Regions from separate parts of the Arthrobacter ginkgonis genome, predicted to be linked through region 3. Evidence: riboswitches for the same ligand, from Rfam matches in the RefSeq annotation. Region 3 holds a riboswitch; each other region holds the start of a gene.
The links. A riboswitch is a leader RNA that binds a small molecule or an ion and turns the genes downstream of it on or off. The one in region 3 is predicted to bind thiamine pyrophosphate.
Positions count from the first base shown of each region.

Region 1: it holds a riboswitch for thiamine pyrophosphate, as region 3 does, so the genes downstream of both, ABD912_RS01615 (YkoF family thiamine/hydroxymethylpyrimidine-binding protein) here and thiO (glycine oxidase ThiO) in region 3, are expected to answer to the same signal.
Region 2: it holds a riboswitch for thiamine pyrophosphate, as region 3 does, so the genes downstream of both, ABD912_RS06340 (ECF transporter S component) here and thiO (glycine oxidase ThiO) in region 3, are expected to answer to the same signal.

Region 1 is NZ_BAABEO010000006.1:20,454-24,655, reverse strand. It holds gene ABD912_RS01625 (ABC transporter ATP-binding protein) at 1-202, opposite strand, end outside; gene ABD912_RS01620 (ECF transporter S component) at 207-836, opposite strand; gene ABD912_RS01615 (YkoF family thiamine/hydroxymethylpyrimidine-binding protein) at 865-1,533, opposite strand; TPP riboswitch at 1,566-1,675, opposite strand; tRNA gene ABD912_RS01610 (tRNA-Lys) at 1,878-1,950, opposite strand; gene ABD912_RS01605 (hypothetical protein) at 2,068-2,727, shown strand; gene ABD912_RS01600 (DUF2252 domain-containing protein) at 2,760-4,154, opposite strand.
Region 2 is NZ_BAABEO010000008.1:813,549-817,750, forward strand. It holds gene ABD912_RS23535 (ATP-binding cassette domain-containing protein) at 1-899, opposite strand, end outside; gene ABD912_RS06340 (ECF transporter S component) at 903-1,523, opposite strand; TPP riboswitch at 1,579-1,709, opposite strand; gene ABD912_RS06345 (DUF4235 domain-containing protein) at 1,796-2,065, shown strand; gene mnhG (monovalent cation/H(+) antiporter subunit G) at 2,085-2,567, opposite strand; gene ABD912_RS06355 (monovalent cation/H+ antiporter complex subunit F) at 2,564-2,830, opposite strand; gene ABD912_RS06360 (Na+/H+ antiporter subunit E) at 2,827-3,483, opposite strand; gene ABD912_RS06365 (Na+/H+ antiporter subunit D) at 3,480-4,202, opposite strand, start outside.
Region 3 is NZ_BAABEO010000023.1:250,106-254,307, forward strand. It holds gene ABD912_RS17325 (proline--tRNA ligase) at 1-1,210, shown strand, start outside; gene ABD912_RS17330 (sulfite exporter TauE/SafE family protein) at 1,207-2,022, shown strand; TPP riboswitch at 2,090-2,212, shown strand; gene thiO (glycine oxidase ThiO) at 2,206-3,396, shown strand; gene thiS (sulfur carrier protein ThiS) at 3,393-3,656, shown strand; gene ABD912_RS17345 (thiazole synthase) at 3,691-4,202, shown strand, end outside.

The sequences.
Region 1 (4,202 bases), on a different contig from region 3:
GGCCGAAAACCATCAGCTGCTCACCCGGTTCCAGCCGAAGGTCCACCTTGCGCAGCACCGGCCCCGTCCGGCGGGGAAATTCCACCGAGACATCGTTCAGCTCCACGGCCGGAACCGTGGACGGGGCCTGCCGGGCAGCCGTTCGGCTCCGGGCAGCGGCGCCGGGCTTGGGTTCGACGGTCCCGGGGTGGGCAGCGGCCATCAGGCTAGACCTTGCTGATCGGGTCGGGGCTGATCCGGTCGCGGCCGATCGCGAAGTTGTCGACCACTCCGGTCTTCGCCAGGGCCCCGACGATGGTTTTTGCCAGCAGGCCGCCCAGGATGAGCCCGGAGGCCAGTTGCAGGACCAAGCGCAGGACGAACAGCTCCTGGCCGTACCAGCCGAAGCGGAAAGCGGAGAAGAGGAACACCAGTCCTGCCCCGAGCAGGCCCGAGAGGGCGAAGGTGCCCCAGCCGAAGGAGCGGTAGCCGCGCAGCGCGAACGGGATCTCGCTGCCCAGGCCCTGGATCGCGGCGGAGACGAAGAGGATCGGGCCCACGGCGGAGCCAAGGAACACCACTTCGATGACCGATGCCAGCACCTCGGCGATGATCCCGACGAAGGGCCGGCGGATGATGGCCACGGCGATCGGCGCCACCAGGAGCCAGCCGCCGATCAGGAAGTGCTGGGCCAGGTCTCCGGCCGGGCCCATGAGGATGGACAGGCCGGTCCAGGCCTGGACCAGGACCCAGTAGAGGAAGCCGAATACCACCCCCAGCACCACCATGAGGACCAGGTCCTTGAGCGCTAAGGCGGGGCGTTTGCGGGCAGGGGTCAGCGTGCTGTGAGAAGTCATGGAAGTAACCCTTGAAGTAGGTGGAGGCTTAGCGGGCCGAGGGGCTGTTGATGGAGAGCGTGAGGTGGGTGGTCACGTGCTGGACGGTGCGGCCGACCAGGACCCAGCCGGCAGCCACTGTCTCGAGGATGCGGGCGATGTCGCCCTCCAGGCGGGTGACAAAATGTTCCGACTTCACGAACGTGCCCTTGGCCTTGGCGTAGTCGACGGCGGCGTAGATGTCCCGCATGTGGTCCGGGTCCACGCCGTCGCGGCCGGTGTCCTCCAGCGGGTACAGGGCCCACTCCGCTGCCGCCTGCACCCCGGTCTCCTCCAGTTCGACGATCTCGCTGCGCAGCGGGCCGGCTCCGCCGGGAAGTTCGCATTGCACTTCGCCGGGGCAGCCGCGGGAGAGGTGCACGGTGGCAACAACGTGGGCACCGCCGCGGCCGGCCGCCGAAATGAGCTGGCTCAGGTACCGCAGCAGGTCCGGCTCCCGGCCGGCCACGAAGGTGCTCACGTCGCCCGTCTGAACCTCCAGCCCGGTGGCATCGGCCTTCTGCAGCGACCCGAGGATGACCTCGGCGTAGTCGGCACTCATCACGGCCAGGGTGACCCTGGCACCAATGCCGAAGTTGTCGTGACTCAGGGTGGGGCTGCCGGCGGCGGCAGGCGCCAAGGCAGGGTCGGTGACTTCAGTGGGGTAATTCGGATGCATTTTCGCGCCCTTCTGTTGTGAGAAACAGGGCACAGGATTCGATGTTGACTCCCTGCGCTGGCATGATCCAGATCAGGTTCAACGGTCGAAACTTGAGAAGTTTCCTCTCAGCCCGGCTCACCGGACTCCCGTGTTCAGCCACGACCCTACACCGGCCCGCGTGGCCGCCGCCTGCCGCAGCGGGCGGAAGGCGGACTGTGACGCAACGGGGCTCTGACGCACCGGGAATCTGACGCAACGAAGGAAGGCCGGCGCGCAGCCGAAGCGCCCGGGCAGAGAGGCCCCGGCAAAGGGGCCGGCAAAAAGGAATCCCCGCCTCCGCGGGGAGGACGGGGATTCGGCGGTGGGCCCCGCGGGGATCGAACCCGCGACCCGCGGATTAAAAGTCCGATGCTCTACCAACTGAGCTAGAGGCCCGCCAGACCGTAAAGGCCTTCAACAATGCTAGCGGATCTCCCGGCGTTGCCTCGTGCACTCGCCGCGGACACGCCCTCCCGGCGCCACGCCCGCGGCACCGGAGTATCCTCTTGTCGCATGAGCGCAGTCCCAGCCAGCGGGTCCGGAGCCTCGGCCCCGCGCCCGCACAAGCCCGTCCCGTTCGCGCCGGTCGACTTCGAACCGTTCGTGGGCGGGGCCGATCCGGCCCGCGTGTCCGAGGCCGCCCACCTGGCCGCCGCGGCCCTGGTGCATCAGGGGCGCGCGAGCACCGATCCGGCGGTCACCCGACGGCTGGTGAAACTGGCGGACAAGGAAGGCTTGGAGGCGATCGCCGAACTGTGGGCGGAGAGCCCGCCCCGGTCCCTGCCCGGTGCCCTGTGGCGGCTGTACGCGCTGCGCGCCGCCACGGTGCAGAACCCCGAACGCATGGCGGCCTACTTCCGCGAGGGCCGGTACGTCGCGCAGGTCCAGCACGTGGTCGCCGGCGTCGCCGAGCCGCCCGGGGCGGATGAGCTGCGTTCGATGGCGGATTCGATCCTCTCCGGCGCGTTCGACGGCGAGTTCGACGTCGCGCTGGAACGTTCCGCCGCGTACTGCCGCGTCGTTGCGCTGGGCCAGACGCACCACGCGGACGCCGCCGAACAGGCCAACGAACCGCACGCGACCAAGCTGACCCGCAGCGCACGCCAACTGGTCAAGACCGCCGAGGACCTGGAGGCTTCCGCGCGGGCCTGGCGTCGCGGCGAGCTGATCTAGCGTCCACGACTCCTCCCCACCCTCGCTGCGCGTTACACGTCCCGCAGGGCCTCTAGCCGCCCGACGCGGACGGCTTCCTCCAGGGCGGCGTGGTCGGCTTCCGTCTGGTCCGCGTACCGGCCCGCCCAGGTGGTGACGGCGACGTCGAAGCTGTCGCCGTTGCCGAGGTATCCGGAAAGGAAGCGGCTGCCAGGGCTCTGGCAATGCGCCCGGGCCAGGAGTTCCCCGCACAATTCGCCGTAGGTCTCCGCCGCGGACGGGGACAGTTGGGCGAGGTCCAGCGAACCCTTCAGGTCGCGGTACTGGCGCAGGTAGTGGTCGCGAACGATGCCGTCCTCCCCCTTCACGCCGCGGACCCAGCCGAGCATGGGATCCGACTGGGCCTGCAGGATCCGTTGCGCCGCCACCACGCGGAAGCCGTGGCCGTGGAGGATCAGCTGCTGGGTGACGGCGTTCGGCGCGTCCGTGACTTTCCCGTGGGTCTCCAGGACCGAACGCCCCGCTTCCTTGGACTGCATGAACAGGAGGTCCCCGGAGGGGCCGCGGAGCATGAACAGGAAACAGCGGGTGCCGACGCTGCCCACGCCGACCACGCGCGAGGCGCAGTCCACCATGCTGTATTGGCTGAGCAGGAGGGCAGTATCGGTGCGCAGGGTCCTGCGGTACTCCTCGAAGAGGCCGGAGAGGCGGTCCCAGTCGGGGTTGGCGGGCCGGCGGACCAAGGGAGGCTGCTCGGCGATGCGCTGGATGCCGTTCTCCGTCACGGTGGTCAGCTTCTCCATCACGCGTTCGGAGGTGCTCTGGCGGGCCTTGCGGGCCGCCTGGTGGGCCATTTTCGGCAGCGCCTCCGCCTCCACTTGGTAGTAGTAGCGTTCCAGGACGGACATGTCGTACAGGCGGTGCACCGTGGTGCGGTAGGAACGCACGGAGGCAGCGGCAGCGTCCCTGCAGCGCGCTTCCGGATGGCCGTTGGCGCGGCCATTCAGCCACAGGCTGGCCGCCAGCCGCTTCACGTCCATCTCCCAGGCGCCGGGGTAGGCCTCATCGAAGTCGTTCAGGTCGAAGACCAGCCGCCGTTCCGGCGAGGCATAGAGCCCGAAGTTCGCCAGGTGCGCGTCGCCGCAGGCGATCACGCGGTAGCCGGTGGCGGTGTCGCGGGCCAGGTCGTGTGCCATCACGGCCGCGGCGCCCCGGTAGTAGGCGAAGGGCGATTGCAGCATGCGCCCGATCCGGACCGGGACCAGGTCCGGCTCGCGGGTGGTGTGCTGCCCGGCCAGGATCTCCACGGGGTCCCGCTCCGGCAGCTCGAAGCGCGCGTGGTTCCTGCGTGGAACCAGCGCGCGGACGCGCCGGCCGGCCTGCAGGTCTTCCTCGTCCGGACGGGAAACCTCCGGGCCGGGACTGTCCGGGCGGGAAACGTTCGGCATGGCTCCCCCTCGATCTGCCGGTATGTGCAGCGGTGTGGGCGGTGCCGG
Region 2 (4,202 bases), on a different contig from region 3:
GAAACCGCCAGGCCGGCGGCGGCAAGCAGGACCGGTCCCGGCGTGGCGTCCGGCCGGCCTGCCGCCCGTTCGACGACCGGCACGTGCCCGGGCACCCACACCCCGGCCTCGATCAGTTCGGTGCGGACAGGGCCCTCGGCGAACAGTTCCTCGGGGGTCCCGCTGTGGGACACCCCTCCCCCGGGTTCGAGCACCACCACGCGGTCCATGTGCCCGGCCCAGGCGGCCAGGCGGTGCTCGACGACCACCAGGGTCGCCCCGGTGGCGGCCACCGCGGCGATCACGGCGTCGCGGACTTCCAGCACGCCGGCGGGATCCAGGTTGGCGGTGGGTTCATCCAGCAACACCAGTCCCGGCCGCATGGCCAGGATCCCCGCCAGCGCCAGGCGCTGCTTCTGCCCTCCGGACAGGTGCGCCGTCGGGTGGTCCAACGGCACGTCCAGCCCCACGGCATCCAAGGCCGCGGCCACGCGGTCCCAGATTTCCGCGCGCGGGACGGCCAGGTTCTCCGCCCCGAACGCCACGTCGTCCCCCACGCGGGCAAGGACCACCTGGGTTTCCGGGTCCTGCTGGACCAGTCCGGCCCGCCCGCGCGAGGCCTCGGCCGGGCGGCCGTCGACGAGCAGGTCGCCGAAGTCCTCGGCCTCCTCGTCGTGGTGCAGCACTCCCGCCAGGGCGTGCAGCAGGGTGGATTTGCCGGCCCCGGACGGGCCCACCAGCAGGACCCGCTCCCCGGGGGCGATCTCCAGGTCCAGGCCCCTAATGGCGGGGGCGGAGCGGCCTGCGTGGCGCCAGCCCCACCCGCGCGCGGACACCGCGGCCGGCACCACGGCTTCCGGCCGGGCGCCGGCCCCGCCGGGCGCGGAGGCGGCCGCCGTCGTTCCGGTGTCTGCGGACATGGCCTAGCCGAACACCGGTTCCTGCGCGGCCTTGCGCGAGGCGAGCGCGGACAGCGCGCCGGTGCGGGCCAGGGCGCGCGTGGCGAGCCAGGACAGCAGGCCGGCGATGACGACGCCGGAGAGGGTGGTGCCGGCGACGTACACGATCTTCATGGCGGTGGTGTATTCGGGGAACCAGTTGAAGATGAAGGCGTCGTTGATGCCACCGAACAGGCCGGCGCCGGCGCCGGCGAGCAGGGCGGTAACCAGGTCCCAGCGCCGGTAGAGGAACAGCGCGAAGACCAGTTCCGCTCCCAGGCCCTGGATCAGGCCGGAAGCCAGGACCGTCAGGCCGAACTGGGAACCCAGGAACGCGGAGACGACGGCGGCGACGAGTTCGCAGAACAGGGCGGCTCCCGGCTTGCGGATGATCAGGGCGCCCAGGACCGCGGGGAACAGCCACATGCCGGTGACCACGGAGGATGCGGGCGGGAAGAACAGGAACAGTCCGCCGATGCCGGCGTAGGCAAGGTTCCAGCCCCAGAAGATGACGCCGGAGGCGACCGCGATCACGGCGGCGACGACGATGTCGACGACGCGCCAGGAACGGCGTGCGGCGGGGACGGTGTTGACCGGGTGGGCCATGATGTATTCCTCCTTGAGGGCAAGGAGGGGAGGGATTCGGCGGCATGTGCCGCTGCACCCTGAGATCTCGACTCCCTTCGCCGGTACTAGCCGGAGCAGGTTCGAGGGTCTGCGGCGATCCGCACTCTCAGCGCCCTGGCTGCACGGCCGTACGGGCCGGGCGCAGGCGCTCCCCTGTCGTTTGTTTCAGTCATGCCATAGTACAGCCACGCTATGCTGTGGCCGTACCGCCCTTTGTCTGGTTGGGCATCGTCTAGTTGGGAGAACCGTTGATGAAGACACTGCTCAAGCTGGCCGGACCCTTTGTGACCCTCGCCGCCGGGTTTGCCGGCGCCAAGGTGGTCGAACTGGTCTGGACCAAGGTCACCGGCGCCAGGCCGCCGCGGCCAGGCGACACCGAGGCCAACGTGAAGTCCTCGCTGCGCCAGGTGCTGGCCTTCGCCATGGTTTCCGCGGCCGTGGGGGCCGCCATCGAGGTCCTCACCGGCCACGGCACCCGGTTCGCGATCTCCCGCCTCGGCCAGGACGCGGACGAGTCCTAGCCCTCCGCCCTCCGGCCGGCTAGGTGCCGGCCGGACCGGCGGCGGCACCGCCGTCAGGGCCCGCGGCGTCCAGGCCGGCGTCGTGCCCGGCGGGTTCGCGGCCGGAGGATTCGCGTCCGTGGCCCTCCGCTCCGGCCCCGTCCTGCAGCGCCGCCCGGGCCACGACCTGGTCCAGTTCGTCGACGAGCAGCGTCTCCTTCTTCAGGTGCTTGGTGCGGTAGCCGGCCCGGCCCACCATGTGGGCGCTGACCGGTGCGGTCAGCAGCTGCAGCAGCCAGGCCAGCAGCAGCACCGGCACCAGCGCCCAGCTGCGCAATTCGATCGCCACCGCGGACAGCAGCAGGACCAGGCCCAGCACCTGCGGCTTCGTGGCCGCATGCATGCGGGAGAGCAGGTCCGGGAAGCGCAGCATGCCGATGCCGGCGGCCACCGACATCAGGCAGCCCACCACCAGGAACACGCCCGCCACGGCCTCGAGCACGGTGTCCAGGGCGCCGCTCATGAGTTCCTCCGGTCGGTCACGTAGCGGGAAACCGTCACCGAGCCGATGAAGCCGATCACGCAGGCGGCCACCACGAACACCAGGTTGTTCGTGTGCTTGTTCACCGCCATGTCCACGCACAGCGCGGCGGCGACGATCATCAGCAGCACGTCCAGCGCCAGCACGCGCTCAAGGATGGACGGTCCGCGCGCGATCCGGACGATGGCCAGCGCGGCGGCGACCGAGAGCAGCACCCCGCAGATCCAAGCGACGGCGATCATCATGGCGCCTCCTCCCCTGCGGTGATCCCGCCGGGCGGGGTGAAATCGTGGTTCTGCGGCGGCGGGGAGGCCTGGCCTGCCCGTTCGGCATCGATCCTGGCCACCTCCTCGCGCGTGCCCATGATGCGAATCAGCCGCGCCTCGATGTCCAGGATGTGGCTGTGGACCTTTTCCACCTCGGCGTGCGTGTTCACGTTGAGCACGTGCAGGTACAGCGTGGAGCTGACGCGGTCCACCTCCACCACGAACGAGCCCGGCACCAGGGTCAGCGCATGGCCAACGGCGGTGACCATGAGGTCGTCACGGGTCCGCAGGCGCACGCCGACCACGGCGCTGCGCACGCGCGGTCCGCGGAACACGGCCAGGGCGAAGACCTGGAAGCTGGCCAGCACCACGTCCCAGAGGAACCCCAGCGCGAACACGAAGGCCCGCCAGACGTTGAAGCGTCCGCTCAGTTCCACCGGCGGCAGCCGGAACACGTTGACGACCACCAGGGCGATCAGGAAGCCGAACACCAGGTTGCCGGCGGAGAAGTCCTGCCACAGCGCCCCCCAGACCAGGGCCATCCACACCAGCAGCGGCAGTTCGATCCAGAAGGTCAGACGCGGCCCCTGCTGCGCGGCGCCCGCGCCGGGCCGGCCTCCGCGCCGGATCACTTCAGGCTCCCGGGCTCGTAGGTCGCCTCGGCGCCGAAGACGGCCTCGATGTACGGGGTGCGCTCGAGCATCTGGCTCGCGGCCTGCTCGCTGAGCTGGAACAGGGGGCCGGCGAACACCGTCAGGGCAACGCCCAGGGCCACCAGGCCGGCGGTGGGCCCGACCATGCCGCGGGGCAGCAGGGCGGTGTCCCCGCGGCCGCTGAAGCGGCTACCGGAGTTGGCCACGGAGCGGTAGGTGGTGATCGGGGACCCGTCGGCGGCCGTGACCAGCAGCAGCGGGTCGGGGTTCTCCGCGTCCTCGGCCTTGCGCCAGAACGCCCGGTTCCAGACGCGCGCCACCGCCAGCAGCGTGAGCAGCGAGGTGGCCACGGAGCCGCCCACCAGCACCCAGCCCAGCGGGGTGTCCAGTTCCACGCCGCCCTGGATCAGCCCCAGCTTGCCGAGGAACCCGGAGAAGGGCGGGATGCCGGCCAGGTTCATCGCGGGGAGGAAGAAGAGCACCGCCAGCACCGGGGACAGCCGGGCCAGCGAGCCCAGCCGGTCCACGTTGGAGGTGCCGCCGCGGCGCTCGATCAGGCCCGTGACCAGGAACAGGGAGGTCTGCACGATGATGTGGTGCACCACGTAGTACACCGCCGCGGCCAGCCCCACCACGTTCCCGACCGCGAGCCCGAAGACCATGAAGCCGATGTGGCTGGTGAGGGTGAAGGAGAGCAT
Region 3 (4,202 bases):
CATGGGCGGCTCCAAGTCGGAGGAGTTCCTGCACCCGACCGAGGTTGGCGAGGACACCTTCGTGCGCTCGGCCGGAGGCTATGCGGCAAACGTCGAGGCCGTGACCACCGTGGTTCCGGCCGACATCGACTACGCGGACGCCCCGGCCTTCGAGGTCAAGGACACCCCGGACACCCCGACCATCGATTCGCTGGTTGCCTGCGCCAATGAGATCGCCCCGCGCGAGGACCGCGAGTGGGCCGCCGCCGACACCCTGAAGAACGTGGTGCTGGCCGTGACGCTGCCCACCGGCGAGCGCCAGCTCGTCGTCATCGGCGTGCCCGGCGACCGCGCCGTGGACCTCAAGCGCATCGAAGCCAACATCGGCGCCCACCTGCCCATCGCCGGCGAGCTCGGCATCGAGGCCGCCAACGACGAGGACATCAAGAAGGTTCCGGCCCTGGTCAAGGGCTACATCGGTCCGGCCCTCGGCCTGGACGCCGCGACGCTGGGCGAAAAGTCCGCCAGCGGGATCACCTTCCTGGTGGATCCGCGCGTGGTCGTGGGCACCGCCTGGGTCACCGGAGCCAACGAGCACGGCAAACACGTCTTTGGCCTGGTCGCCGGCCGCGATTTCACTTGGGACGGCACCATCGAGGCCGTCGAGGTTCGTGCCGGCGACGAGGCCCCGGACGGCTCCGGCCCGCTGGAAACCGCCCGCGGCATCGAGATGGGCCACATCTTCCAGCTCGGCCGCAAGTACGCGGAGGCGCTGGAACTGAAGGTCCTGGACCAGAACGGCAAGCTGGTCACGGTCACCATGGGCTCCTACGGCGTCGGCGTCACGCGTGCGGTCGCCGCCTTGGCCGAGTCCAACCACGACGACCGCGGCCTGGTCTGGCCGCGCAACGTGGCCCCGGCCGACGTGCACCTGATGGTCACCGGCAAGGGCGAGGAACTGTTCGCCGAGGCCGAGCGGATCGCGGCCGGGCTCGAGGCCCGCGGCATGGAGGTCATCTTCGACGACCGCCCCAAGGTCTCCGCCGGCGTGAAGTTCGGCGACGCCGAACTGATCGGCGTGCCGACCATCGCCGTCGTCGGCCGCGGCCTGGCCGAGGGCCTGGTCGAGGTCAAGGACCGCGCCACCGGTACGGCCGAAAACGTGGCGGTTGCCGACGTCGTGGACACCCTCGTGGCCAAGGTTCGGGGCTGGGACCTGCCGCGCCCGTGACCGAACTGCTGAACGGTTCCGGCCTGGAGAACCTCCAGGCCGGAACCATTCTCTTGGTGCTGGCGGCGGGGCTGGCCGCAGGGTGGGTCGACGCCGTCGTCGGTGGCGGCGGGCTCATTCAGCTCCCTGCCCTGCTGCTGGTCCCGGGCATCGCCCCGGTCCAGGCGCTGGCGACCAACAAGATGGGGTCGATCTTCGGAACCACCACCAGCGCCGTGACCTATTACCGGCGCGCCAGTCCGGACCTGAAGACGGCGCTCCCCATGGCGGCGATCGCGCTGGCCGGAAGCTTCGCCGGCGCGATCGTGGCCACCCTGCTGCCGTCCGCGGTGTTCAAGCCGGTCATCCTGGCCGCCCTGGTCGCGGTCGCGCTGTTCACCGCCTTCCGGCCCACCGCCGGCGAGCTGACCAGGCTGCGCCACCAGGGGCGCCGGCACTATGTCCTGGCCGGGACGATCGGCCTGGCGATCGGGTTCTACGACGGGCTGATCGGCCCGGGCACCGGATCGTTCCTGATCATCGCCATGGTGGTGGTCCTCGGCTACAACTTCCTGGCCGCCAGCGCCAAGGCGAAGATCGTCAACATGGCCACCAACTTCGGTGCGCTGGTGTTCTTCCTGCCCAGCGGGCACCTGCTTTGGGGCCTCGGCCTGCTGCTGGGAATGGCCAACATGGTCGGCGGCTACATTGGCGCCCGCACGGCGATCGGCCGCGGCGCCCGGTTCATCCGCATCGTGTTCCTGGTGGTGGTCGCCGCCCTGATCGTGCGGTTGGGGTTCGACGTCGCCATGCAGTGGATGCCCGCCGCGTAGGACTACGCCGCGCAGGATTCGACCTGGCAGTGCCCCGGCACGCACGCCCCCGAAGGTGTGCCTAGAATGGGGGAACCACGGGAGCCCGCAGACGGGCTGAGAGGGCATGGCCGGCATTCGCCGGCCCGGATGCCGACCGTAGAACCTGATCCGGGTCATGCCGGCGGAGGGAAGGTACATCCATTGCGTTGCGTCGTTGTCGGGGCCGGGATCATCGGGCTCTCGGCCGCTTGGGAACTGGCCCGTTCCGGGGTCGAGACCGTTGTCGTTGACCCGGCTCCGGCCGGCGGGGCCACCGCCGCCGCGGCAGGGATGCTCGCGGGCGTGACCGAATTCCACTACCAGGAGCGGGACTTGCTGGGCCTTTCGCTGCCCGCGGCGGCGAAGTGGCCGTCCTGGGCCGCGCAGCTGGAGGCGGCCTCCGGGCTGTCCACGGGCTTCCGGCCCGGCGGGACGCTGGTGGTTGCCGCCGATTCCGGGGACCGGGCCACGCTGGCGGACCTGCGGGCCGCGCAGGCCGCGCTGGGGCTGGCGGTCGAGGAAATCACCACGCGCGAGGCCCGTGCCGCCGAGCCCCTGCTGACACCGCGCCTGGCCGGCGCCTTCCGTGCCGTTGGCGACCACCAGACCGATCCGCGCCGCACCGCCGCCGCCCTGGTCGCCGCGCTGGAGGCGCTGCCGAACGCGCGTCTCGTCGCGGCCCGGGCGGTGCGCTGCGGCGCAGGCGCCGGCCCGTTCGTGGAATACGACGGCGGGCGGCTGGACTGCGACGAGGTCGTGTTGGCCACCGGTGGCGGCATGGTCCGGGCCGGAGGCACGGGGGAGGGGCCGGTGCGGGAGGGGCTAGCGCTGGAGGGCCTGCCCGCTCCGCTGCGCCTGCCGGTGCGCCCGGTGTACGGCGACGTGCTGCGCCTGCGCACCGTCCCGGGTGGCCCGCTGCCCTCGGGGAACGTGGTCCGCGGCCTGGTCGGGGGCCAGTCCGTCTACATCGTGCCCCGCGCCGACGGGGAAGTGGTGGTGGGGGCGACCGAACGGGAGGACGGCCGGGCCGGTGTCGGTGCCGGGGGAGTCCACCGCCTGCTGCGCGACGCGCTGCGGCTGATGCCCGCCCTGGGCGAACTGGACCTGGCCGAAACCATCGCCAGGGCGCGGCCGGGCACCCCCGACAATCTGCCGCTGCTGGGCCGGGCCGCGCCCGGGCTGGTGGTCGCCGTCGGCTTCCACCGGCACGGGGTCCTGCTCAGCGCGGCGGCGGCCGCCGCCGTTGCCGCACTTGTTGGCGTCCCGGCTCCACCCGGGCACGCAGCCGGCCCCGCTCCCTCTGATCTCGTTCCCTTTGACCCCGCACCCTTTGACCCCTGGAGGTTCTCATGACAACACCGGCACCACAGCCCGGCCCCGCGCCGGCGACGCTCAACGGCGAGGCGATCGGGGAACTGCCCGGCAGCATCCTGAAGCTGGTCCAGGCGCGGACCGGCCGCGAGCTCGGCGCGGACGGCGCCCCCGTCGACGGCGGGCGGCTGGGTGTCGCCGTCGCACTCAACCAGGAGGTCCTGCCGCGCCGGCGCTGGGCTGAAACAACCGTCCGCGCTGGCGACGCGATCGAACTGCTCACGGCGGTCCAGGGTGGTTAACGGCAAGGTGGTTAACGGCGGAGTGGCTAGCGGGATGGGAACCCTGGTCATCGACGGCATCGAACTGGGCTCGCGCCTGGTCATGGGCACCGGCGGGGCGCCAAGCCAGGCCGTGCTGGAGGAGGCCCTGCTGGCCTCCGGCACGGAACTGACCACGGTCGCCTTGCGCCGGCACACCCCCGGGGAGGGCGAATCCATCTACGCGATGCTGCAGCGCCGCGGGATCCGGGTCCTGCCGAACACCGCCGGCTGCCACACCGCCCGCGAGGCCATGCTCACCGCCGAACTGGCCCGCGAGGCGCTGGAAACGGACTGGGTGAAGCTGGAGGTCGTCGCCGACGAGGAGACGCTGCTGCCCGATGCGGTGGAGCTGCTGGACGCAGCCGAGCGCCTGGCGGCGGGCGGGTTCAAGGTCTTCGCCTACACCAACGACGACCCCGTGACCGCGCAGCGGCTCGAGGACGTCGGCTGCGTGGCCGTGATGCCGTTGGGCGCGCCGATCGGCAGCGGGCTGGGGGTGCTGAATCCGCACAACATCGAGCTGAT